2 regions of the Gordonia hongkongensis genome follow, and region 2 is predicted to be linked to the other one. Evidence: riboswitches for the same ligand, from Rfam matches in the RefSeq annotation. Region 2 holds a riboswitch; the other holds the start of a gene.
What was found. A riboswitch is a leader RNA that binds a small molecule or an ion and turns the genes downstream of it on or off. The one in region 2 is predicted to bind cyclic di-AMP.
Positions count from the first base shown of each region.

Region 1: another riboswitch for cyclic di-AMP. It lies ahead of MVF96_RS15090 (C40 family peptidase); the one in region 2 lies ahead of MVF96_RS06140 (transglycosylase family protein).

Region 1 covers NZ_CP095552.1:3,339,418-3,350,571, forward strand. Annotated here, with positions in the region: gene MVF96_RS15070 (AMP-dependent synthetase/ligase) at 1-1,786, shown strand, start outside; partial or broken gene MVF96_RS15075 (glycosyltransferase family 4 protein) at 1,812-2,935, opposite strand; partial or broken gene MVF96_RS15080 (hypothetical protein) at 2,935-4,331, opposite strand; gene MVF96_RS15085 (NlpC/P60 family protein) at 4,340-5,377, opposite strand; gene MVF96_RS15090 (C40 family peptidase) at 5,608-6,294, opposite strand; cyclic di-AMP (ydaO/yuaA leader) riboswitch at 6,311-6,543, opposite strand; gene MVF96_RS15095 (hypothetical protein) at 6,651-6,881, opposite strand; gene MVF96_RS15100 (DEDD exonuclease domain-containing protein) at 7,127-8,959, shown strand; gene MVF96_RS15105 (Lrp/AsnC family transcriptional regulator) at 8,986-9,264, shown strand; gene trpD (anthranilate phosphoribosyltransferase) at 9,311-10,381, opposite strand; gene MVF96_RS15115 (hypothetical protein) at 10,403-10,921, opposite strand; gene ctaE (aa3-type cytochrome oxidase subunit III) at 11,041-11,154, shown strand, end outside.
Region 2 covers NZ_CP095552.1:1,345,816-1,356,969, forward strand. Annotated here, with positions in the region: gene MVF96_RS06100 (DUF6986 family protein) at 1-774, opposite strand, end outside; gene MVF96_RS06105 (IclR family transcriptional regulator) at 928-1,686, shown strand; gene MVF96_RS06110 (protein kinase domain-containing protein) at 1,739-4,111, opposite strand; gene MVF96_RS06115 (RCC1 domain-containing protein) at 4,238-6,349, opposite strand; gene MVF96_RS06120 (hypothetical protein) at 6,451-6,723, shown strand; gene moaC (cyclic pyranopterin monophosphate synthase MoaC) at 6,729-7,280, shown strand; gene MVF96_RS06130 (MogA/MoaB family molybdenum cofactor biosynthesis protein) at 7,273-7,764, shown strand; gene MVF96_RS06135 (molybdenum cofactor biosynthesis protein MoaE) at 7,761-8,207, shown strand; gene MVF96_RS06140 (transglycosylase family protein) at 8,373-8,993, opposite strand; cyclic di-AMP (ydaO/yuaA leader) riboswitch at 9,000-9,184, opposite strand; gene MVF96_RS06145 (tumor necrosis factor receptor family protein) at 9,442-9,690, opposite strand; gene moaA (GTP 3',8-cyclase MoaA) at 9,702-10,790, opposite strand; gene MVF96_RS06155 (flavin reductase family protein) at 10,804-11,154, opposite strand, start outside.

The sequences.
Region 1 (11,154 bases), 2.0 Mb from region 2:
GAAGTTCTCGATCGGCGACGACGAGAACTGCACGAACATCATCTTCGGCCTGGCGCAGCGATCACCGCAGCACATCGTGTTCCGCCACAAGCAGGGCGACCGGTGGGAGCCGGTCACCGCCGCCGAGGCCGCCTCCCGCATCTCCGCCATCGCCAAGGGCCTGATCGCCTCCGGCGTCAACCCCGGGGACCGGGTGGCGCTGCTGTCGCGCACCCGCCTCGAGTGGAATCTCTTCGACTTCGCGATCTGGTCCGCGGGCGCGATCACCGTGCCCATCTACGATTCGTCCTCCGCCGGCCAGATCGAATGGATCATGCAGGATTCCGGTGCGGTCGCGATCGTCCTGGAGGACGACGGACATCGCGCCGAGTTCGAGTCCATCGACTCCCTGACCACGCCGGTGACCGTCTTCCAGATCGACCGCACCGACGGGCCGGGTGCCGTCGGCGAGCTCGTCGCCGCCGGTGCCGACGTCCACGACGACGAGGTCGCGGCCCGCCGGGCCACCGTCAGGGCCGCCGACCCGGCGACGCTGATCTACACCTCGGGGACCACCGGACGGCCCAAGGGCTGCGAACTCACCCACGCCAACATGCTGTCGGAGGTGCGGGCGGTCCTCGCCGGCGACCTCCTCGATCAGGTCATCGCCCGCGACGAGAAGCGTCTGCTGATGTTCCTTCCCCTCGCCCACGTGCTCGCCCGGGCCATCACGCTCGTCGCCATCGAGGCAGGCATCGAGGTGGGACACACCAGCGACATCCCGAACCTGGTGGACGAGTTCGCCGTCTTCAAACCGTCGCTCATCCTGTCCGTGCCGCGCGTGTTCGAGAAGGTGTACAACACCGCCCGGCAGAAGGCCCACGACGGCGGCAAGGGAAAGATCTTCGACGCCGCGTCCGAGACCGCGATCGCCTACTCGCAGGCGACGGAGAAGGGGCAGGTCGGTCTCGCGCTGAAAGTCAAGCACGGCGTCTTCGACGCGCTCGTCTACAAGAAGCTCCGGGCCGCCCTCGGTGGCGAGTGCCAGATGGCGATCTCCGGTGGCGCGCCGCTCGGCGCCCGCCTGGGTCACTTCTTCTCCGGCGTCGGTGTGCCCGTCTACGAGGGGTACGGCCTGACCGAGACCACGGCGGCCTTCAGCGTGAACACCCCGTCGGCGTCGAAGATCGGCAGTGTCGGGAAGCCGTTGTCGGGCAATGCTGTTCGGATCGGCGATGACGGAGAGGTGCTGCTGCACGGCGGTGTCGTCTTCACCGAGTACTGGCAGAACCCGGAGGCCACCGCATCGGCCGTGATCGACGGCTGGTTCCATACCGGCGACCTCGGCACCGTGGATGCCGATGGGTTCATCACCATCACCGGCCGCAAGAAGGAACTGATCGTGACCGCCGGCGGCAAGAACGTCTCCCCCGCCGGACTCGAGGACGTCATCCGCGCCAACGCCCTGATCTCGCAGGCCACCGTCGTCGGCGACGCGAAACCGTTTGTGGCCGCCCTGATCACGATCGATCCCGAGGCGTTCCCGGCGTGGAAGGAGCGCACCGGCAAGCCCGCGTCCGCGACGGTCGCCGACCTCGCCGACGACACCGACCTGCGCGCCGAGGTCCAGTCGGCCGTCGACCTCGCCAACAAGACGGTGTCGCATTCAGAGGCCATCAAGAAGTTCCGCATCCTGCCGACCGACTTCACCGAGGAGACCGGCGAGATGACGCCGACGCTCAAGGTCAAGCGCAACGTCGTCGTGGAGAAGTTCGCCGGCGACATCGAGGCGATCTACCAGCGGTGAGCTCCCCGCCGGCGCCGGTTGCTCTTCAGAGCAACTGGCGCAGGCGGGCCGCCATCTGGCTCCACTGCCAGTTCTCGACGACGTAACGCCGTCCGGCCCGGCCCATCTCGGCCGCGGCCGCGCGATCACCGAGGATCGCCAGGATCGCCAGGGCGACCGCGTCGACATCGGTGCCGTCGACGGCGGTGCCGGTGACCCCCTCCTCGATGGTCTCCGGCGCGCCACCGGACAACCCGGCGACCACGGGCACCCCCGACGCCGACGCCTCCAGGTAGACGATCCCCAGGCCCTCGACGTCCAGGCCGCGCCCCTCGTCCGGGACGGCATCGCGAAGACGTCCGCGATGTTGTGGTACGCCGCGAGGTCGTCGGCGGGCACCGAGCCGGTGAAGATCACATGGTCGGCCACGCCCGTGTCGGCCGCGAGGTCGCGCAGGGTCTTCCCGTAGGGACCACCGCCGACGATGACCAGCGTCGCGTCGGGGATGGTGCGTCGGATCAGCGGCAGGGCGCGGATCAACACATCCTGGCCCTTACGGGGCACCAGCCGCGACAGGCAGAGGATCGTCGGACGCTCCCCTAGGTCGAGATGTTCGCGAAATCGCTGTCGCAGCACCGGATCCGGGGCGAACCGCTCGGTGTCGACGCCGGGGGGCAGGTGTTCCAGGCCCGCGCGGGCGCCGAAGGCCGACGCGAACCGGCCGCGGGTGTATCGGCTGACGAAGGTGATCACATCGGTGTGGCGGCCGATGTGCCCGAGCACCTGCCGCGCGCCCGGCAGCATCGACCACCCGACCTCGTGACCGTGCGTGCTGGCGATGATCCGCTGGGCGCCCGCGCGACGCAACGCCGGCGCCAGCACGGCCAGCGGCGCGGCCGCGCCGAACCACACCGTCGAGATCTGTTCGCGGCGCACGATCTCCGCGGCACGCCGCGCCACGAACGGGGTGGGGAGCATGAGCGTCGTCGGGTGCCGGTACACCCGATACGGGGCGGCCGCGTCGAACTTCTCGTGCGAGTCACCACGCCAGCGCGGCGCGTAGACGACCACGTCCTCCGGCGGCAGCAGGTCCACCAGATTCTGCAGGTAGGACTGGATCCCGCCCGGACGGGGCGGAAAGTCGTTGGTGAGCAACAACGTTCGAGACATCAACGGGCCTGCACTTCGAGCCACCGCTGCCACCCCGCGACCAGTTCGGCACGCGTCAGCCCGAGACTCGAGGCGATCGCCGTGTCCTGCGCCGCGGGCAGGGCCGACGCCGCGACCCCCATGTACATCTTCTTCAGCCGCGCCTCGTCGAATCGATCGGCGACGTAGGCGGCCAGCGACCACGCACTCTGATAAGCCACCTGTGAAGTCTGACCGTCCATCGCGAAGTCGGTGTCGGCGGGTGGCCCGGTCGGAACTCGACCGGCACGCACGGACGCGATCAGGTCGGGTGCGGCATCCGCGATCCTCGTGTGAGTCCCTTTGCGCCCGACGTATTCGGCCACGCCCTCGGTGATCCAGAGCGGCGCGTCGAGCGCGGTGTGAACGCGGGCCGCGACATGGGTCAACTCGTGCCGGAGAACCACCGCGAGCGTCGGTGCGGCGAGTTCCCGGGCCGCCGGGGTCAGGATGATGCGCTGTCCGGTCGCGGTGCGCTGGACCAGGTCGAGGCTGCTGAACACGGTCGCGGCCGCCGCGGTCCCGGTCGCCGCTCGGCCCTCGGGTACGAGTGCGGCGAACTCGTCGTCGGTCGCCGTGGCGACCACGACGGCGCGGCGATCCCAGTCGTCGCCCCAGAAGTCACTGACGGCATCCACCGCCCCGGGCAGCTCCCGCTGCAGCGTCGCCACCGTCGAAGACGTTCGGGGATACGAGGCGACCACCGACGTGCCGCCTGCGGTCGCGGTGTCGGCCACCTGGAGTCCGGGCAGCTCCCACATCTGAGTGGGTGCGGGTTCTCCTCCCAGGGCCGTGGCGTCTCCGACGAGGCGCCAGGCCTCGCCGTGGCGGGCGACCACGAACTGGGTGCCGACGACCACCTCGGCCTCGTCGACTCCCGGGACCCCCTCACCGCCGAGCGCATAGCGCAACTCCACCGGAGCGACCCACGAGTCCGAACTCCCCCGGCATCGAGGAGCTCCTGCAACTCACCGGGTACGAGCACCTCCGCCTCTTCGGTGGGCGCAAGCTGATAACCGAACCGTGCAAACCGCAGGGTGCCGCTGCGACCGTTCCGCGGCGTGAACCGGCTGGGCGCGAAACCCGCGGCGGCCGTGACGAATCTGTCCTTGAACGCCGGGGTGGCAGCGGTGTCGACGAGGGTGCCGATCGCCCGCACATCCCCGGAACGCACCGCTTCGGTGAGCGCGTCAAGCAACCGCGTCACGCCCGCCGCTCGATCACGCTCGTAGACGTTGACCGCGGTGCTCGACGACACGGGCGCGGCGGACGAGCCGGGCCCGCCGGGCACATCGACCGTGCCGCACGCGGTGGCAACTGCGATGACCAGAACGACCACGGCCGAGACGAGGCCGGCGCGCCCGCGCGGTGAGGTCACCGGTGGGACTAGAACCGGCGGGCAGAGTTGTACGGTCCGGCCTCGTCGAGCGGCTCGACCTTGACCGGAACGCCGAAGGTCGAGGCGTGGATGACATAGCCGTCACCGACGTACATACCGACGTGATGGGCATCGGGATAGTAGATGACCAGGTCACCGGGCTTGAGATCGTTCTTCTCGACCGGCTGACCGCCGGCCATCTGCGCCTGACTCGATCGCGGGATGGTCTTGCCGGCCTGCCGGAACGCCCACACCATGAGTCCCGAGCAGTCGAACGAATTCGGTCCGGTGGCGCCCCACACGTAGGGGTCACCGATCCGGGTGAGCGCGGCGTGGGTGGCGATCAGTCCGGCGGCGGTGCCCTTGGGCACCAGTCGCGGATCGAAGTCGAAGGTCGGACCGCGCAGAGCCGCCAACTGCTTGCCGGTCATCGACTTGTAGATCGACCGGATCTGGATCGCCTGGAGCTGCAGGTCGGCTTGCTTCGTCTGAAGGTCACCACGGACCCGTTCGGCGCGGGAGACCGCCTCGGAGGCGGCCACCGCCGTGCGCTCGGCATCCTTCTTCGCGATGGCGGTCCTGGCCCGTACCTTCTTGATCGCGGTCAGGTCCACCGACGCCTGACGCGAGATCATGTCGAGACCCGACATCTGGTCCAGGAGCGCCTGCGGGGAGTCGCTGACCATCACGGCGTACAGCCCGCTGACCCGCGCGCCCTGATAGCTGGCGCGGACGATCGCGTCGACTCGGTTCTGGTGCACGGCGAGCTGGGCGCGGCTGGTGTCCAGCGTCTGCTGCGCCTCGGCCGCGGCTTTCTTGGCCGCCGCCACGATGCCGCGCTGCTTGTCGTACTCGATCTTGGCGTTGTGCATCGCCTCGGTGGTCTTCTCCGCGTCGATGCCCAGTTGCTTGTAGCGGTCGAGCAGCTGATCGGCCGAGCGCGCGGGCACCGCACGGGCGTCCCCGACGCCGCCGGCGACGGTCGGTGCCAGAACGGCGAACGCCGACAGGACACAGAGCGCCACCATCAGCGGACCCGAACGCATCCTCGGCCGCGTCGCGCGACCACGCCCCTCCCCGATCAGCACGGTCTACTCACTCCCTCGTGTGTGCTCGTCGATCCCTGAGCATCCCGGGCCCCTGCACCCGTACCCCGCGTCCCGCCGACCACCCTAGGCGGCCGACCGGCCCCCGGGACTGGTTCGGGCGGATCGCAATCCACGCGATCCGCCCGTCCAGAGACCTTCGTGCTCAGTCTGTTCGTGTTCAGTTGTCGTCAGTACCGACGGATGCCCGTCAGGGTCCACTCCTTGACGGCGTCGCGCTTGACCGGCGTGCCGTAGTTGGACGAGTGGACGAACTGACCGTTGCCGACGTAGATGCCGGCGTGGCCGCCACCGTTGAAGATCATGACGTCGCCGGGCTTGGCCTCGGAGTACGACACCGCGCGTCCGCCGCCGAGCTGGCCGTAGCTGTCGCGCGGGATGTTCTTGCCGGCCTGCTTGTAGGACCAGTAGACGAGGCCCGAGCAGTCGAATGCGTTGGGGCCGGCGGAGCCGTAGGAGTACGGCGCACCGATCTTGCTCTCGGCGGCCTTCACCGCCTTCTGACCGGCGGTCAGCTGCGGCTGGCCCAGGGGCGCGCCGCCACCCTGCGGGCGGAACTGCTGCGGGATCTGCTCCGGCGCGATACCCGGCACGGTGAACTGCCCCAGGTTGGGGATCTCGACCGTGGCGGCGGGCGACTTCTTCACCGGCGTGGCCTCAGGCGCGGGCTTGGCCTCCGGGGCCTTCGCGCCGGGCAGGGCCGGGATCTCGAAAGTGCCCAGCGGGGTGTGGACCGGGGCGGCGAGAGCAGGGCCGGCGGCTGCGGCGAGCGAACCGAGTGTGATCGATCCAGCGATCACCGCCTTCTTGGCGACCGTGCTGCCACGATTGGGCTGTTCCAAACGATGTTTGGCCACGAAGCGAGTTCTCCTTCAGATCTTCCTCTACCGCCGACCGAGTTAGCTGTCGGGTTCGGGCCGGAAGAGTGGCCCTACACGTTTTTCGCGCATGAGGTATCCACTGGACACTCATGCGTGGCAACGCGATTCACCCCGATTCGGATCGGCTTCGACCGAGTCGCATCAGTGGTGATGCGCTCCGACGAGCCCGTCCGAAGGTTGTGGTTCCCCGGTTCGCCCGCGAGGGCGATTGAGCGGTGACTACTGCGGACCACTTCTGTTGAAGCGGGACGCTCCGCAAAGGTCTCAGAAAGGTTACGAAATCGGATGCGCTCTGTCCACCAGGCGACAGACAGCCAAACCTCGGCCGCTTCTCAGCCTGCCCTGAGGACGGTCACAGAGGCGCGTCGATCCGGCACCTGAACTGCGGTTTTGGCGGATCTTGCAGATCGTGCAGCGGCGCTGGTCACCATTGCAGCAGCCTGCAGAACGTCGATGGCGAGGTCCAGTTCGGCATCCGCGTCCGAGGTGGCCGCCGTTACCGAAACTCCACCTTCGTGCGGCATATCGTCCCAGCTCGGACCACCAAACAGCACTGTCATCATGCACCCGTCGCAAGCGACGGGACGAGCCGGGCAGCGCGCACAATCGACGTACATAATGTGATCTCCATCTCATCTGGCGAGGGCGGGCCGCGTCGGCCCCGTTACGGGTCGGTGTGACCGTGAGAAGACCGCATTTCTCACGTCCAGGTGGAGACTAGGGGCGCCCACCGACAAGTCCGTCGAACAGCGATCGACACAGCAGTCACACGGGTCACACGACACGATGTCGGAGCGTCGCGGTCGCGATGTCGGTGGATCGAACTAGTGTTCGCCGGGTGACGCAGACCAGCGTGGACGGCTCGCCCGCGGGGCAGCTCACCTTCGCCGACCTGGAGGCCGCCGACCAGGGGGCCACGGGTGAGACGTCGAACGAGTTCAGCGACCGGTCGCTCTTCGAGACGACCCTCGTCGTCGTCGACCTCGAGACCACCGGGTCAGACCCGGTCCGCGACCGGATCACCGAGATCGGCGCGGTCAAGATCCGCGGCGGCGAGGTGGTCGGCGAGTTCGCCACGCTGGTCGACCCCGGCCGGCCGATCCCCCCGCAGATCGTGACCCTCACCGGCATCACCACCGCGATGCTGACCGACGCCCCCCGGATCGAGTCGGTGCTGCCGTCGTTCTTCGAGTTCGCCCGCGGCTCGATCCTGGTGGCCCACAACGCTCGTTTCGACATGGGTTTCCTCCGGCAGAACGCGATCCGGCTCCACCTGCCGTGGACGTTCAGCCTCAGCCTGTGCACGGTGACCATGGCCCGGCGCATCCTCAGCCGTGACGAGGCGCCGACGGTCAAGCTCAGCGCGCTCGCCGACCTGTTCGACGTCTCCGTGCGGCCCACCCACCGGGCGCTCGACGATGCGCGCGCCACGGTGGAGGTCTTCCACCGGCTCCTCGAGCGCGTCGGCAATCAGGGCATCGCGACAGTCGGCGACCTGACGTCGTATCTCCCGAAGACCGACCCGCGCCTGCGCGCCAAACGCGCACTCGCCGACCATGTCCCGGCCCGTCCCGGGGTGTACCTGTTCCGCGGCCCGTCGAACGAGGTCCTCTACGTGGGCACCGCGGTGGACCTCCGCCGCCGGGTCCGGTCGTACTTCAGTGGCAACGACCCGCGCCGCCGCATCGCGGAGATGGTGCTCCTCGCCCAACGGGTCGACGTCGTGGAGTGTTCCCACGCCCTGGAGGCCGCCGTCCGCGAACTCCGGCTCCTCGGCGCGCACGCACCGGCGTACAACCGACGATCGACCCAGCCGCACAAGGGTTGGTGGGTGACCCTGACCGAGGAACGCTTCCCCCGGCTCAAGGTCAGCCGAACACCCACCGACGAGTCGATCGGCCCGGTGGGCAACCGCAACAACGCGGCGACCGTCGCCGACGTGATCTCGGCGGCCGCCGGTCTGCGCACGTGCACGACACGGCTCGGCGCGACGGGCTACCACTGGTGTCCCGAGGCCGATGGGAGGCGGCGGCCGGGGTCCTGCCGGGCGGCCACGGCGCAGCCGCAGACGGTGCCGGACTACTCTCCCCGGGTCACCGCGGCCCGCCGGCTCATGCGAGGTGAGGCCGACGAACTCCTCGACGGCCTCACCGCGCGCCTCACCGACCTTGCCCAGGCCCACATGTTCGAGACCGCGGCGCGGCATCGGGACCGTCTCGCGCTCACGATCGACGCCCTCGCCCGCTGCCAGCGACTGGCCGCGCTGTGCGCGATCGCCGAGATCGTGGTCGCCCGGCCCGACGGTGAACGCGGCTGGCAGTTCGCGGTCATCCGGTACGGACGGCTCGCCGCCGCCGGGCGCGCTCGACGCGGAGTCTCGCCCATGCCCGTCGTCGACGCGCTCGTCGCGGCCGCGGAGACCGTGTTACCGGGCCCCGGTCCGCTGCGGGGCGCGCCGGCCGAGGAGGTCGGCCTCGTGTACCGCTGGATGACCGAACCGGGCGCGCGCATCGTGTCGACGAGTGAGCCGGTCGCCCTGCCCGCCGGCTCCGCCGAACGCCGGCTCGGGTGGTCGCAGTCGGCGCACGACGCACGTGCGGCCAGACCCGTCGCCGACTCTCGCACACGGCAGGCGAGCTGAGGGCCACGCACCACTAGGCTGGCGACATGATCACCGCCATCGTCCTCATCCAGGCCGACATCCACCGGATCCCGGAGACCGCCCAGGCCGTCGCCGACATCCCCGGGGTCGAAGAGGTGTACTCCTGTGCGGGCGACGTCGATCTGATCGCGAAGATCCGGGTCCGTGACCACGAACAGATCGCGACGGTCGTCACCGGCCAGATCAACCGGCTACCCGGGGTTCTCAAGAGCGCGACACACATCGCGTTCCGCAGCTACTCCAGCTCCGACGTCGAGGGCGGTTTCTCCATCGGCGAGAACTGACCCGCCGAACACTGCGCCCCACAAGGATTTCGGGGCAGCGTGACCGTCAGGCGGGCGCGGCGAGCCGGCCGCTGAGCTCGGCCCACCGCTGCAGCAGGTCGGCGGCGGCACCGTTGTCGATCGCATCGGCCGCCCGCTCCTTCGCGGCGCCGAGGGCATCGGTCAGTTCCGCCGAGCTCATCGGCGCCTCCTGCTCGAACGCGACGATGGCGCCGGCCGAGTTCAGCAGCACCGCGTCCCGGACCGGGCCCGTGGTCCCGGCCAGCAACTCGCGGGCGATCGCGGCGTTGACCGTCGCATCTCCCCCCTGCAGCGCGGAGAGTTCCACGCGCGCGATCCCCAGATCCGTCGGGTCGACGGTGAGTTCGTTCACCTGCCCGGCGACGACCTGCCAGACCGTCGACGTGGTGGTGGTCGTCAGTTCGTCGAGACCGTCGTCGCCGCGGACCACCAGCGCGGAGCCGCCGCGCTCGGCGAAAGCCCGCGCCAGAACCGGCGCCAGGTCCGCGAAGGCGCAGCCGATCAGCCCCCGGCTGGGTGTCGCCGGATTGGTCAGCGGCCCCAGCACGTTGAAGACCGTCGGGATGCCGATCTCCTTGCGCGGCGGACCGGTGAAGCGGAACGCCGGATGGAACACCGGCGCGAAGCAGAAGCCGATCCCTAGTTCCGACACGCACTGCGCGACCGCGGCGGCGTCGAGGGAGATGTCGACGCCGAGCGCCTCCAGCACATCGGCACCGCCGCTCTTCGACGACGCCGCACGGTTGCCGTGCTTGACCACCGCGACGCCCGACGCAGCGATCACGATCGACGTCATCGTGGAGATGTTCACCGTGTGCGACCGGTCGCCGCCGGTCCCCACGACGTCGACGGCCGGGCGAGTGACGTCCACGAGCGTCGCGTGGTCGAGCATCGCGCGGGACAACCCGAGGAGCTCCGCCGGTGCGGCACCTTTCATCTTCACGCCGACGCCGAACGCGGCGATCTGGGCTCCGGTCGCACTGTCGGTCATGATCTCGTTCATCGCCCACGCCGCCTCGTCGGCGTCGAGGTCGAGGCGATCGGTGACCTTGCCGAGGATCTGCGGCCAGCTGAAGTCAGACTGTGCGGTGCTCACGGGGAGTCAGCATATTCGTGTTCAGAGCGGCGGACGCTGGAGGACGGCCCACTCGCGTGCGAATCCGCCGTGCCGCGAACCGAGGCTCGCCATCCGGGACCGTTCCTGCGACAGATGCATCGCGTCGAGCAACTGGACCCGCGCCAGGACCAGGACCACGAGCCGATCGTCGCGCGGCGCCGGCCTCGGCCCCCAGCGTTCGTCGTCGACGGACTCGTAACCGTCGAGCGCGGCCACCGCGGCCGCGTCGGCCCGCCGGTCGGAGGGCACCTCGACGACATGCCGGAGGATCACCTCGTCCGCGGCTCGCCACGACGACGCGTCGAGCGCCACCGAACTCGCGATGGCATCGTCGTCGGAACGGGCCACCACCTCCACCCGCTCATGCAGCGTCAGCGGACCGGCGCCGGCACGCGGGCGCAGCCGTGAGCGGAGCCGCGCCAGGCGACCCTGCTCGACGACTCGGCCGTTGAGATCACGGGGCCGGGCGGCGCCGAACTGGACATGAACACACGGTAGCGAGCCGGGCGTCCGCCACACCCTTCCCGGACACGCCGAGGGTCACCCGATTCGGGCCCGGACCTGCGACGAGAGAAATAGTCGGGGGCAATTTCCGACCCGGGTGGCCACGGCTTACTACGAACCGTCATACTTCACTTGTGACAAGCGCTGTAGGTACCTCAGGAACAGCCATCACCTCGCGCGTGCACTCGCTGAACCGGCCCAACATGGTCAGCGTCGGCACGATCGTGTGGCTGTCCAGTGAGCTCATG
Region 2 (11,154 bases):
CGAATAGTCGTAGGTTCCGTAGTGCAGTGCGGTCACCCGGCCCTCGCCGGCCTGGATCATCGCCGCCACGGCCGCGGTGCCGTCGGCGCTCATCACCGACTGCGGGGTCTCCACCTGGATCTCGAAACCGATGCGACCCTGCGGAAGTCCGTGAACCCGCTCGAGTTCGCGGGCGACGGCGACCATCGCGACGACCTGGTCGGTCGAGGTGACCTTGGGCAGCGTGAGCGTCAGACCCGCCGGGAGGTCCCCGGTGTCCGCCAGGCCGGCGACGAACAGATCGAGGGTGCGCAGGCCGCGGGCGCGGACGTCGGCCTCGAAACACTTGAAGCGGATGCCGAGGAACGGCGGTGAGGCGTCGCCGGCCGCCCGGATCGCGGCGACGGCGGCGCTGACGTGCGCGTCCTCCTCGTCATCGGCGCGGACACCGTAACCGTCCTCGAAGTCGATGCGCAGATCCTCGATGGGCTCGGTGCGCAGCTTGTTCTCGACGAGATCCGCGAGCGCGGTGGCCGCCGAGTCGGTCCGGGCGACGGTCGAGCGGGCGATCGCGGCGAGGCCGCCGTGGTCGGCGGCTGCCTCCAGGGCGGAATGGCCCCACTCCCGGGCGAGCTCGGCGGTGTACCGGTCGGCGGGAACGTAGACCGTGTGGACCGGCTGCCGGCTCCCGTCGTCGCCCGGATACCGATCGGATAGCACCGCGTCCGACGGTGCGAGGGCGGCCTCGATCTCAGCGAGGAAGGTCGCGCCGAGGCGACCGGGTTGCACGCTCATGGCGCCCCTTCGTGTCGGATCAATGGAAATCAAATTCCGCAGAGCGGAGTTTACTCCAGAACTGTCGGATGCGACCACCCGTGTGCGCAGACGGACCCTGATTGTGGTTTCACATCATGGAACGTAGCGTGATGCCGGACTGTGGAGGTGGCGATGGCGGGGAACTCCGGCGGTGTGCAATCCGTCGAGCGCGCATTCGAACTGCTCGAGCTCATCGGGCGCGCCGGCGGCGAGTGCTCACTGAGCCATCTGTCGGCGGAATCCCCGCTTCCGCCCCCGACCATCCACCGGCTGCTGCGAACACTCGTGGGAATCGGGTATGTCCGGCAGCTCCCGAACCGGTCGTACGCCCTGGGCCCCCGGCTCATCCGACTCGGCGAGGTGGCCAACCGGCAGCTCGGCGCGGTCGCCGCACCCGTCCTCGCCTCCCTGGTCGGCGAACTCAGCGAGACCGCAAGTCTCGCCGTCCTCGACGGCGACATGGTCATCTACGTGGCGCAGGTTCCGTCCCCGCACAGCATGCGCACCAACAACGAGGTCGGCCGTCGGGTCACGATGCACAACACCGCGGTCGGCAAGGCCGTGCTCGCCGAACTCGACGATGCGCGCATCCTCAAACACGTCACGCAGGCCGGGCTCACCCCCGCCACCCAATGGAGCGTCACGTCGCTGTCGGGTGTGTTCGCGGCCGTCGAGCAGGTACGGGCGAGCGGGGTCGCCACCGACGAACAGGAACACGAGGTCGGCGTCTGCGGGATGGCGGTCGCCGTCCCCGGTGCGCCCACGCCCATGGCGGTCGGGATCTCCGGGCCGGTCGCCCGATTCGACGACGGGCTCCGGGCCCGCGCGGTCGGGGCGCTCCGCACGGCCGCGGAGACCGTGTCCGAGGCACTGATCGGGTCGCGCGAGTAGGCCTTCGGCAAGCTCAGGCGGCAGGGGTGCGGCTCAGGCGGCGGCAAAAGAGCTAGATGGTCAGTTTCGTGGGCGTCGTGCGGTTGGCGCCGTCGCCGCTGGAACCATCGCCGACCTGACCGTCGTTGTTGAATCCCCAGCAGTACACCGACTTGGCCGCCATCGCGCACGACGTCCCGTTGCCGGTCGAGATCGAGGTGACGTCGGTCAGCGTCGAGACCTCGCGGGGGATCTTCACCGACCCGCCGGACGAGCCGAGCTGGCTGCGGTCGTCGTCTCCCCAGCAGAAGGCCCGGTTGTCGGAGACCGCGCAGGTGGTGCCCCAGTCGGTGGAGATGGCCGAGACGCCGCTCAGATTGCCGACCTGAACGGGGGCCTGGCGGGTCTCGGTGGTGCCGTCGCCGATCTGGCCGTAGGCGTTGGAACCCCAGCACCACGCGTCGCCACCGGCGACCGCACAGGTCGTCTGGAAGTACGTGCTGGTGTTGGTGTTCGGATCGTCGTCGTCGGATGCCTCGTGGTAGCCGCCGACGGTGATGTCGGTGACGTCGGTCAGCGCGCCGACCTTCACCGGCGCCGAGCGCGCCGTCGTGCTGCCGTCACCGATCTGCCCGTTGTCGTTGGCGCCCCAGCAGAACGCCGAGCCGTCCGACACCGCGCAGGTGGTGCCGTAGGCGGTGGTGATGTCGGTGACGACGCCGAGTCCGGGGACCTTGGTCGGCGCCGAGACCGGGTCGGTGCCGCCGCCGGTGCCGAGCTGGCCGTATTCGTTGTTCCCCCAGCAGTAGGCGTCGGTGCCGGCGACCGCGCAGGTGGTGCCCCAGCCGGTGGAGATCGCCTTGACGTCGGAGATGGCGCCGACCTTGGTCGCGGAGTCCACGGTCGAACCGCTGGAACCGTTGCCGACTTCGCCGTAATGGTTGTTGCCCCAACAGAATGCGTCGCCGGCGGCGATGGCGCAGGCCGTCGAGACGTAGGCGTTCTCGCCGGTGAGGTAGCCGCCGGTGGTGACCGCGGTCGCGTTGGCGACCCCGGTCACCGCCACCGGTCGGGTGTGCGGCGTCGTGGAACCGTCGCCGAGCTGACCGGAGTCGTTGTCGCCCCAGCAGTGCACGCTGCCGTTGACCACTGCGCAGCTGCTGCCGAAGTTCGTGCTCACCACCGGCTGCGCGACGGTCGCCTTCTCCGGGTCGGCGACGGTACTGCCCAGGACGGCGAGTCCCACGACGGCGGCGACCACCAGCAGCAACACGGCGCCGAGGACGCCGGCGACGATGAGGCCGGTCCGCTTCTTCTTTTTCGGCGGGACCGGCGGCATACCCGGGTAGCCGACCTGGGGATGCCCGGGCTGCGCGTGCGGGCCCGAGAGGTGAGGGGCCGAGGAGTACATCGGCTGGGGCCCCGACGGCTTGTTCATCAGCGGCTGCGGGCCCGACGGTCCGGTCATCGTCGGCTGCGGCGGCGGGGTGTATTGGCCATGGGGTGGGCCGAACTGCTGCTGGGGTGCCGAGGGGTGACCCGTGGACGGGCCGCCGGTGCCACCGCCGACGAGGGTGGGCGGCGGAACCGAACCCGCGATCATCGTGTTGCCCTGTGCAGCAGGGGATTCGAGCGCCGACTTCAAGGCGGCCGCGAAACTGCGGCAGTCGGGATAGCGGGATGCGGGATTCTTCGACAGGGCGCGCTGGAACACCGGGTCGAGGTGCGCGAGGTCGCCGCGCAGCTGGCCGATGTGGGGGACCGGGCGCTGGATGTGGCCCAGCATCACCGACGGTTCGGACTGTCCGACGAAGGGCGGCTGCCCCGCGAGCATCGCGTAGGCCGTGCAGGCCAGCGAGTACTGGTCCGACCGGGCCGTGGCGTCGGCGCCCTCGAGTGTCTCCGGGGCCGAGAAGGCGACCGTCCCGATGAACGAATGGGTGCCGGTCAGGTTGGCCGAGCCGGCGAGCTTGGCGATGCCGAAGTCGAGCACGAGGGCGCGTTCGACGGCGTTCGTCGCCGGATCGCGCGTGACCAGGATGTTGGCGGGCTTGATGTCCCGGTGCACCACGTGGTGGCGGTGCGCGTAGTCGAGGGCATCGGCCACCTGTCCGACGACCGTCGACACCTCCGCCGGCGTCAGACGTTCCTCGGTGAGGTCCTTGCCCTCGACGTAACTCATCGAGAACCAGGGCGAGCCGTCCTCGATGCCGTACTGGTGGATGGTGATGATGCTGCGGTGGTCGAGCTTCGCGGTGGTGCGGGCCTCGTTGGTGAAGCGCTGGTTGAACCCGGGCTGGGCACTGACCGCCGTGGAGATGACCTTCAGGGCCTCCCGCCGCTCGAGTTGCAGGTTCTCGACGAGGTACACCTCGCCCATACCGCCCGCGCCGAGCTGGGAGACCACGCGATAACCGGCGATGTGGGTGCCGGGACTCAACGGCACGGCGTCACCTCTTTCTGGCTTGGCGGGAGAGCGGCTGCCAAATGGCTGCTCTCGCAGACGTATGCAGGGACGATACCGAACCGGGAAAGGTCCGGGGCACCCTTCAACCGGATGACGGAGCCGACGCTAGAACGTGACCTGAGTGGGGGTCAGACGGTCGTCGGTGCCCCCGATGCCGAGCTGTCCGGTGGCGTTGAAACCCCAGCACCACAGGTATGACGACGCAAGCGCGCACGTGGTTCGTTCGCCGGTGGACACCGCGCCGACATCGGACAATCCGTTCACCCGGGTGGGCGCCGGCCGGTCGGTCAGGGTGCCGTCGCCGACCGAGCCCCAGGCGTTGGCGCCCCAGCAGTACGCGACCCCGGCCGCGAGTGCGCAGGTGGTGTTCGACGTGCCGGTGCTGATGGCCTCGACTCCGTCCAGGCCGGACACCGGCGTCGCCGTGCGTCGGCCGTAGGTGGTGCCGTCGCCGAGTTGGCCGAACGCGTTGTCGCCCCAGCAATATGCACTCGCCCCGGCGATCGCGCAGGCGGTCGCGGCGCCCGCGGAGACCGACGTCGCGCCGTCCAGGTCGGCGACCCGGGTCGGGCGGGCCCGGTTGGTGGTCGTGCCGTCGCCGACCTGTCCGTTGTCGTTGAGCCCCCAGCAGTAGGCGTCACCGGTCGCGACGGCACACGTGAAGTTCACGCCGACGCTGATGGCGGTCACGTCGTCGAGCCCGGCAACCCGGACCGGCCGGTACTGATTCGCGGTCGAACCGTCGCCGAGCTGGTCGAAGTCGTTGGTGCCCCAGCAGTACGCCGAGCCCGCCGAGATCGCGCACGTGGCCCAGTTGGCGGTCGAGATGGCGGTGACATCGGCGAGACCGGCGACCCGGGTCGGCGTCAGCCGCGCGTCGGTCGTGCCGTCGCCGATCTGCCCGTAGTCGTTGTTCCCCCAGCAGTACGCGAGTCCCTCGGCGATCGCACAGCTGTTGGGTCCACCGGTGCTGATCGCGGTGACGCCGCTGAGATCGGCGACCGGCGTGGGCGTCTGGCGCGCCTCGGTCGTGCCGTCGCCGAGTTGACCGGCCGCGTTGTCGCCCCAGCAATAGGCGGTCCCGTCCCGGATCGAACACGTGGCACCGAGCCCGGCGCTGAGCTGGGCGCCGGCATCGGCCGCCGCGATCGGCGACGACGGGGCGCCGGAAGTGTCCCCGCCATCGCCGCCGAGGGTGAGGACCCCGATCGCGACGACGACGGCCAGCACCGCGACCACGGCGACCGCGGCGAGGGCGAGCGGCCACCGTCGCCGGCGGGTGTGCGTCGGGGGCGCGGGGGATGGGGCGACCCACGGTTGGGTCGGCTTCGCCGGTGGAGGCGGGGTGATGACCTGGGTCGCAGCCACGGGCGCGGGTGGCCGGTTGTCGGAGTGGGTTCGCCCCAGCGCGGCGCCCAGATCCGCGGCGAACGCACCGCAGGTGGGGTAGCGGTCGAGGGGGCCGCGCGCGAGCGCACGGTCGAAGACGGGATCGAGGGCGGCGAGCTCGGGGCGGTGGGTGCTGATCGGCGCCGGGCGTGTCGTGAGCTTGGCGACGATGTGACGGGTCTGCGTGTCGGCATCGAACGGGGTTGCGCCGGAGAGCAATTCGTAGGCGGTGCAGGCCAGCGCGTACTGATCCGATGCGGGGCCCGCGGGTTTGCCGTCGAGGATCTCCGGCGCGGCGTAGACGAGGGTGCCCACGAACGACGACGGCGCCGTCAGAGTGGTCGCGGTGGTGAGCTTCGCGATCCCGAAGTCGAGCACGACGACGCGGTCGAGGGCGTCGTCCATCGCGCGGCGCGTGACCATGATGTTGCCCGGTTTGATGTCGCGGTGGATCACGCCGTGCTCGTGTGCGTAGTCGAGGGCGTCGGCGACGCGGGAGACGACGGCCACCACCTCGTCGGGGCGGAGCGAGGCGCGTCGGAGGTCACGGCCGTCGAGGTAGGCCATCGTGAACCAGGGGTCGCCGTCGGCGACGCCGTAGTGGTAGATCGTGACGATCGAAGGATGGTCGAGGGCTGCCGCGGTCTGTGCTTCGCGACTGAACCGGCGGGCGAACTCCTCGTCGACGGTCTCGGCGATCGAGATCACCTTGAGGGCCTCGCGCCGACGTAGCTGCGGATTCTCGACCAGGTAGACGGTGCCCATTCCGCCGCTCCCCAGCCGCGTGATCACCCGGTAGCCGGCGACCTGGACCGGTTGGGCGACCATGGGCGCCTCCTGGGGGCGTGACCTGTGTTGCGACGACCATAGCCCCGGCACGGGACTTCCGCCCCGGACACGGCTCTTGTTCATTCGAACGGCATGGCACAATGCACGACGTGGCAAACAAATCTGGCGCTGAAACACCCTCCTCCGGCGAAGCGGGGGCCGGCACCGGCAAGGTCGTCGAATCTGCCAAGGGCAAGAAGCACTACGTCGACAACGGCTGGCCGCAGGACGAGAACGGCGACGCCGCCGAGCACGCGGTCTCCGAACTCGCGACCCACATCTCGGGTGCGTTGTCGCCGTTCGGCGACACGGAGTTCCCGCTTCCGGTCGACGACCTGCCGTTCGTGCAGTCGAAGACCATCGTCAACCGCTGACGTCGATGCCGCCCACCGGGACTGACGAAGGTGGGTCGGACGCCCGGGACACCGGGCCGGCCGGCGGCTCCCGGCTGAGTCATCTGGACGAGTCCGGAACGGCCCGCATGGTCGACGTCGGCGCCAAGCCGACGACGAAGCGTCGCGCCGTCGCCGCTGGCACGTTCCACACCACCGCCGAGGTGATCGGTCTCCTGAGCGAGTCGCGGCTGCCCAAAGGAGATGTGCTGGCCACGGCGCGCATCGCCGGGATCATGGCGGCCAAACGCACCGACGAGCTGATCCCGCTGTGCCATCAGTTGGCGTTGTCGTCGGTGGAGGTCGACTTCGCGATCGGCGCCGACACCATCGAGGTCACCGCGACCGTGGCCACCTCCGGCCAGACGGGTGTGGAGATGGAGGCGTTGACCGCGGTCGCAGTCGCCGGGCTGACACTCCACGACATGGTCAAGGCCGTCGACCGACGGGCGCAGATGGACGGCATCCGCCTGCTCGCCAAGACCGGCGGCAAATCCGGCGACTGGTACCGCGAACCGTCTGACCCGGCTCATGACTGACCGGAATTCTTCCCGTGTCGCGCGCGTCGTCGTCGCGTCGAACCGCGCCAGCAGCGGTGTCTACGAAGACCGGTCCGGACCGATCATCGAGGCCTGGCTGGTCGAGCAGGGCTTCACCGTCGACGAGTGCGACGTCGTCGCCGACGGCCCGCCGGTCGGCGAGGCCCTCCGCGCCGCGATCTGCGCCGAGGTCGACCTCGTCATCACCACGGGCGGAACGGGTTTGACGCCCACGGACCGGACTCCGGAACAGACCCGCCCGCTCCTCGACGTCGAGATCCCGGGTCTGGCCGACGTCATCCGCTCGGCTGGGCTGCCGACGGTGCCCACCGCGGTCCTCTCACGCGGACTCGCCGGAATCGCCGGGACGACCCTCGTCGTGAACCTGCCCGGTTCGACCGGCGGGGTCCGCGACGGGCTCGGCGTCCTCGCCGGGGTCGTCCACCACGCGCTCGATCAGATCCGCGGAGGCGACCACCGATGACCCGAGAGGCCGGCTCGCACGTGGTGCACACCGCGGTCGTCGACGAGCCGATCACGCTGGCCGACCACGAGGCGATGGTCATCGACGCCGCCGACGGCAAAGCCGGTGCGGTGGTCGGGTTCGTGGGCGCGGTCCGCGACCACGACGGCGGCCGCACCGTGACCGCGCTGCATTACTCGGGGCATCCCACGGCGACGAAGGTCCTGGCCGAGGTCGTCGCGGAGGTCTCCGCGGTCGACGGGGTGCGCGCGGTCGCGGTGTCCCACCGGGTCGGCGACCTCGTCATCGGCGACATCGCGTTCGTGGTCGCGGTGGCGGCCGACCATCGTCGGGCGGCGTTCGATACCTGCTCGCGCCTCGTCGACGAGGTCAAGGCCCGCCTGCCGGTCTGGAAACACCAGTTCTTCGACGACGGCACCGACGAATGGGTCAACTCGGCCTGACCCCGCCCCACTGGTTGAGCTGACCCCGCTGGTTGAGCTGACCCCGCTGGTTGAGCTGACCCCCCGCTGGTTGAGCTTGTCGAAACCAATGGAAAAGGGCCCCGCACGGATGGTTCATCGTGCGGGGCCCTTCGTCTGGGTCCCAGATCAGGCGTCGAGCGGCGATCAGGGGTTGGGCAGCAGGTGCTTGTTGTCGTTGAACAGCTTGATCTGATCCTGGTTCAGCGTGACGCCGCTGTCCTTGGCCGCCTGCCAGAGGTTCTTGATCTCGGGGCTGACGCCGGCCTCGGTGAGGGCGTCGGTGACCTGGTTGGCGACGTCCTCGGTGGTCTTCGCCAGATCGACGCTGCCGTTGCCGCCGGGGAGCACCGGGGCGATCTCACGCGGGGTGTCGGTCGGCGCGCTGCGCGGGGTCGAGCCCGACAGGCCGGTGCCACAGGTGGGCCAGGCGCCCTTGCCCTGCGAACCGAGCACACGCTCGGCGACGACGATCTGCTCCTCGCGCGAGGCCTGATCCGCGGTCGGGGCGAACTCGCCGCCGCCGTGGCCGGTCCAGGTGCTCGGGGAGAACTGCAGGCCGCCGTGGTAGCCGTTGCCGGTCGCGATGGCCCAGTTGCCACCGGATTCGCACTGCGCGACCTGGTTCCACTCGGCGTCGGTGGCCGCATTGGCGGTACCGGTGCCCAGGAGGGCTGCTCCGCCGCCGAGGACCGCGCCGGTGAGGGCGACCTTGGTGATGGTCTTGGCGGCCGTGCTGGTCGTCTGCTTGCGATGACGTCCGGACATGTCTGTGTTTCCTCTCTCCACGCGCCTACGAGGTCAGCTGTCGGGTTCGAGCGAGAGGTGCTCGGTCCCGGGTCGTCGTGGTGGTCGCCGCGACTTCCGGGACTTAACCCCGAGGACACCTGGTGTGGTGCCCGGTCTCAGGGGATGAGGTTGGGTCCCCCGTCCTCGTTCCTAGATTGCTTGTCGTTCCCACCGGCGGAACGAGGCTCGGCGCGGCCGGTGGGACGTTATGTCTTGGTTGCTGTGTCGTGACCTCCGAGGAGGACGCTTCGAACAGTACGTCGTTCGTTGGACTGAATCACCTGCTTGGACGCAAGCGATTTTCGGCCTGGATCCGGGTCTTCCGACCCACTTCGGCCGTCATCCCAGTTCAACGGGTTAGTAGCCGTCCCGTGCCCATCCTGTTACCGCACCGTGATGTGACTAAGGTCACAGGCCGGGTGTGGCGTCAGCCACCGGCAAACGGGGGGAGGACGTCGAGTGTCGTGCACGTGCCGAGCGCACGCGTCCGATCGGAGAACGCGATCTCGTCGCGCAGATACGAGCAGCGTTCGAGAACCGTGGCGAGGGAGGGGTTTCCGGCGGCGAGGATGCCCTCGAGGGCGCCGAGCGGGGTCGACGGGTCGACGTCGATCACCTTCTCCTCGGCACCGGCCGCGGCGCGCGCGGCCGCGAAGAAGCGAACTGTGAGCTGCATCGGACGCGAGCCTAGCCGCCGATCGCCGACATCGGCCGATCCGGTTGGGTGAAGCCCGCCGCGTTCACTTCGTGGCCCGCCGCTTTCGCCCACATGTTCGCGCGCCACAGGCGCGCGAGGGCGGCGTCGATCTCGTCGTCGGGGAGGGTGCGCAACGCGTGCCGCACGTCGGTTTCCGACGTCGCGAACAGGCAGTTGCGCAGTGATCCGTCCGCGGTGAGCCGGGTGCGGTCGCAGTCCCCGCAGAACGGCCGGGTGACCGACGCGATCACCCCGACGCGTGCCGGGCCGTGCGCGCCGCGGTGGCCGTCGACGAGCCACGTGGCGGCGGGCGCGCTCCCACGTGGCGCAGGGTCGGGCAGCAGGGTGAACCGCTTCCGCAGGGTCGCGAGGATCTCCTGTGCGGTCACCATCTGTGCTCGCTGCCACGCATGGTCGGCGTCGAGTGGCATCTGTTCGATGATGCGCAGCTCGTAACCGTGCTCGAGACAGTAGGCGAGCAGGTCGGGGACTCCGGGCAGGTCGCTGCGGTCGGGTACCACGGCGTTGACCTTGACCGGGTCGAGCCCGGCGCGGCGGGCCGCCGCCAGGCCGTCGAGCACATCGGACAGACGGTCCCGGCGCGTGATCTCGGCGAAGCGGGCCGGGTCGATGGTGTCCAGCGAGATGTTGATACGGCCGAGGCCGGCGTCGACCAGACCGCCGACCCGCCGGGTCAGTCCGAGTCCGTTCGTCGTCATCGCGATCTCGGGCGACTGCGGGAGGCCCGCGACGGCGGCGATGACGTCCTCGAGGTCGCGGCGCAGCAGTGGTTCGCCGCCGGTGAACCGGATGCGCTCGATTCCCAGGTCGCGCACGGCGACGGTGAGTACCCGGATCAGTTCGTCGGTGGAGAGCACCTGGTCGGTGGGCATCCAGTCGAGGCCCTCGGCCGGCATGCAGTACGAGCACCGCAGATTGCAGCGGTCGGTGACCGAGACCCGGAGATCCTTCGCGACCCGACCGAAGGTGTCGAGCAACGGCCCGTCGGTGGGCGCGTCGGAGGTCGCTGCTTCCCGCGGGGAGCGGGGCAGCGGCAGTCCGAGGCCGACCGTGCTCATGGTGCTGGGCGACTCACTTCCGGGTCGGGTCCGTGCGCGCCTCCAGGGCGCGGAAGGTGCTGGCGTGGAAGACCAGGGGCTCGATGTCGGGATCGGCGCGCAAGGTCTCGATCTCCAGCAACACGACGGTGTGGTCGCCGGCCTGGATCTCGTTGTGGATCGTGCACGACAGGTGGGCGGCCGCGTCGGGCACGAAGACCGCCCCGCGATCGGTGCTCAGCGGCGTGATGCCGTCGAACCGGTGCTCCGACGACCCGGCGAGCTGCTTGCAGAGTTCGATCTGGTCGCCGGCGAACACGCTGACCCCGATGGCCGGTGCGGTACGGATCCGCGGCCAGGTCGTCGAGGTGTTCTGGACGCAGAC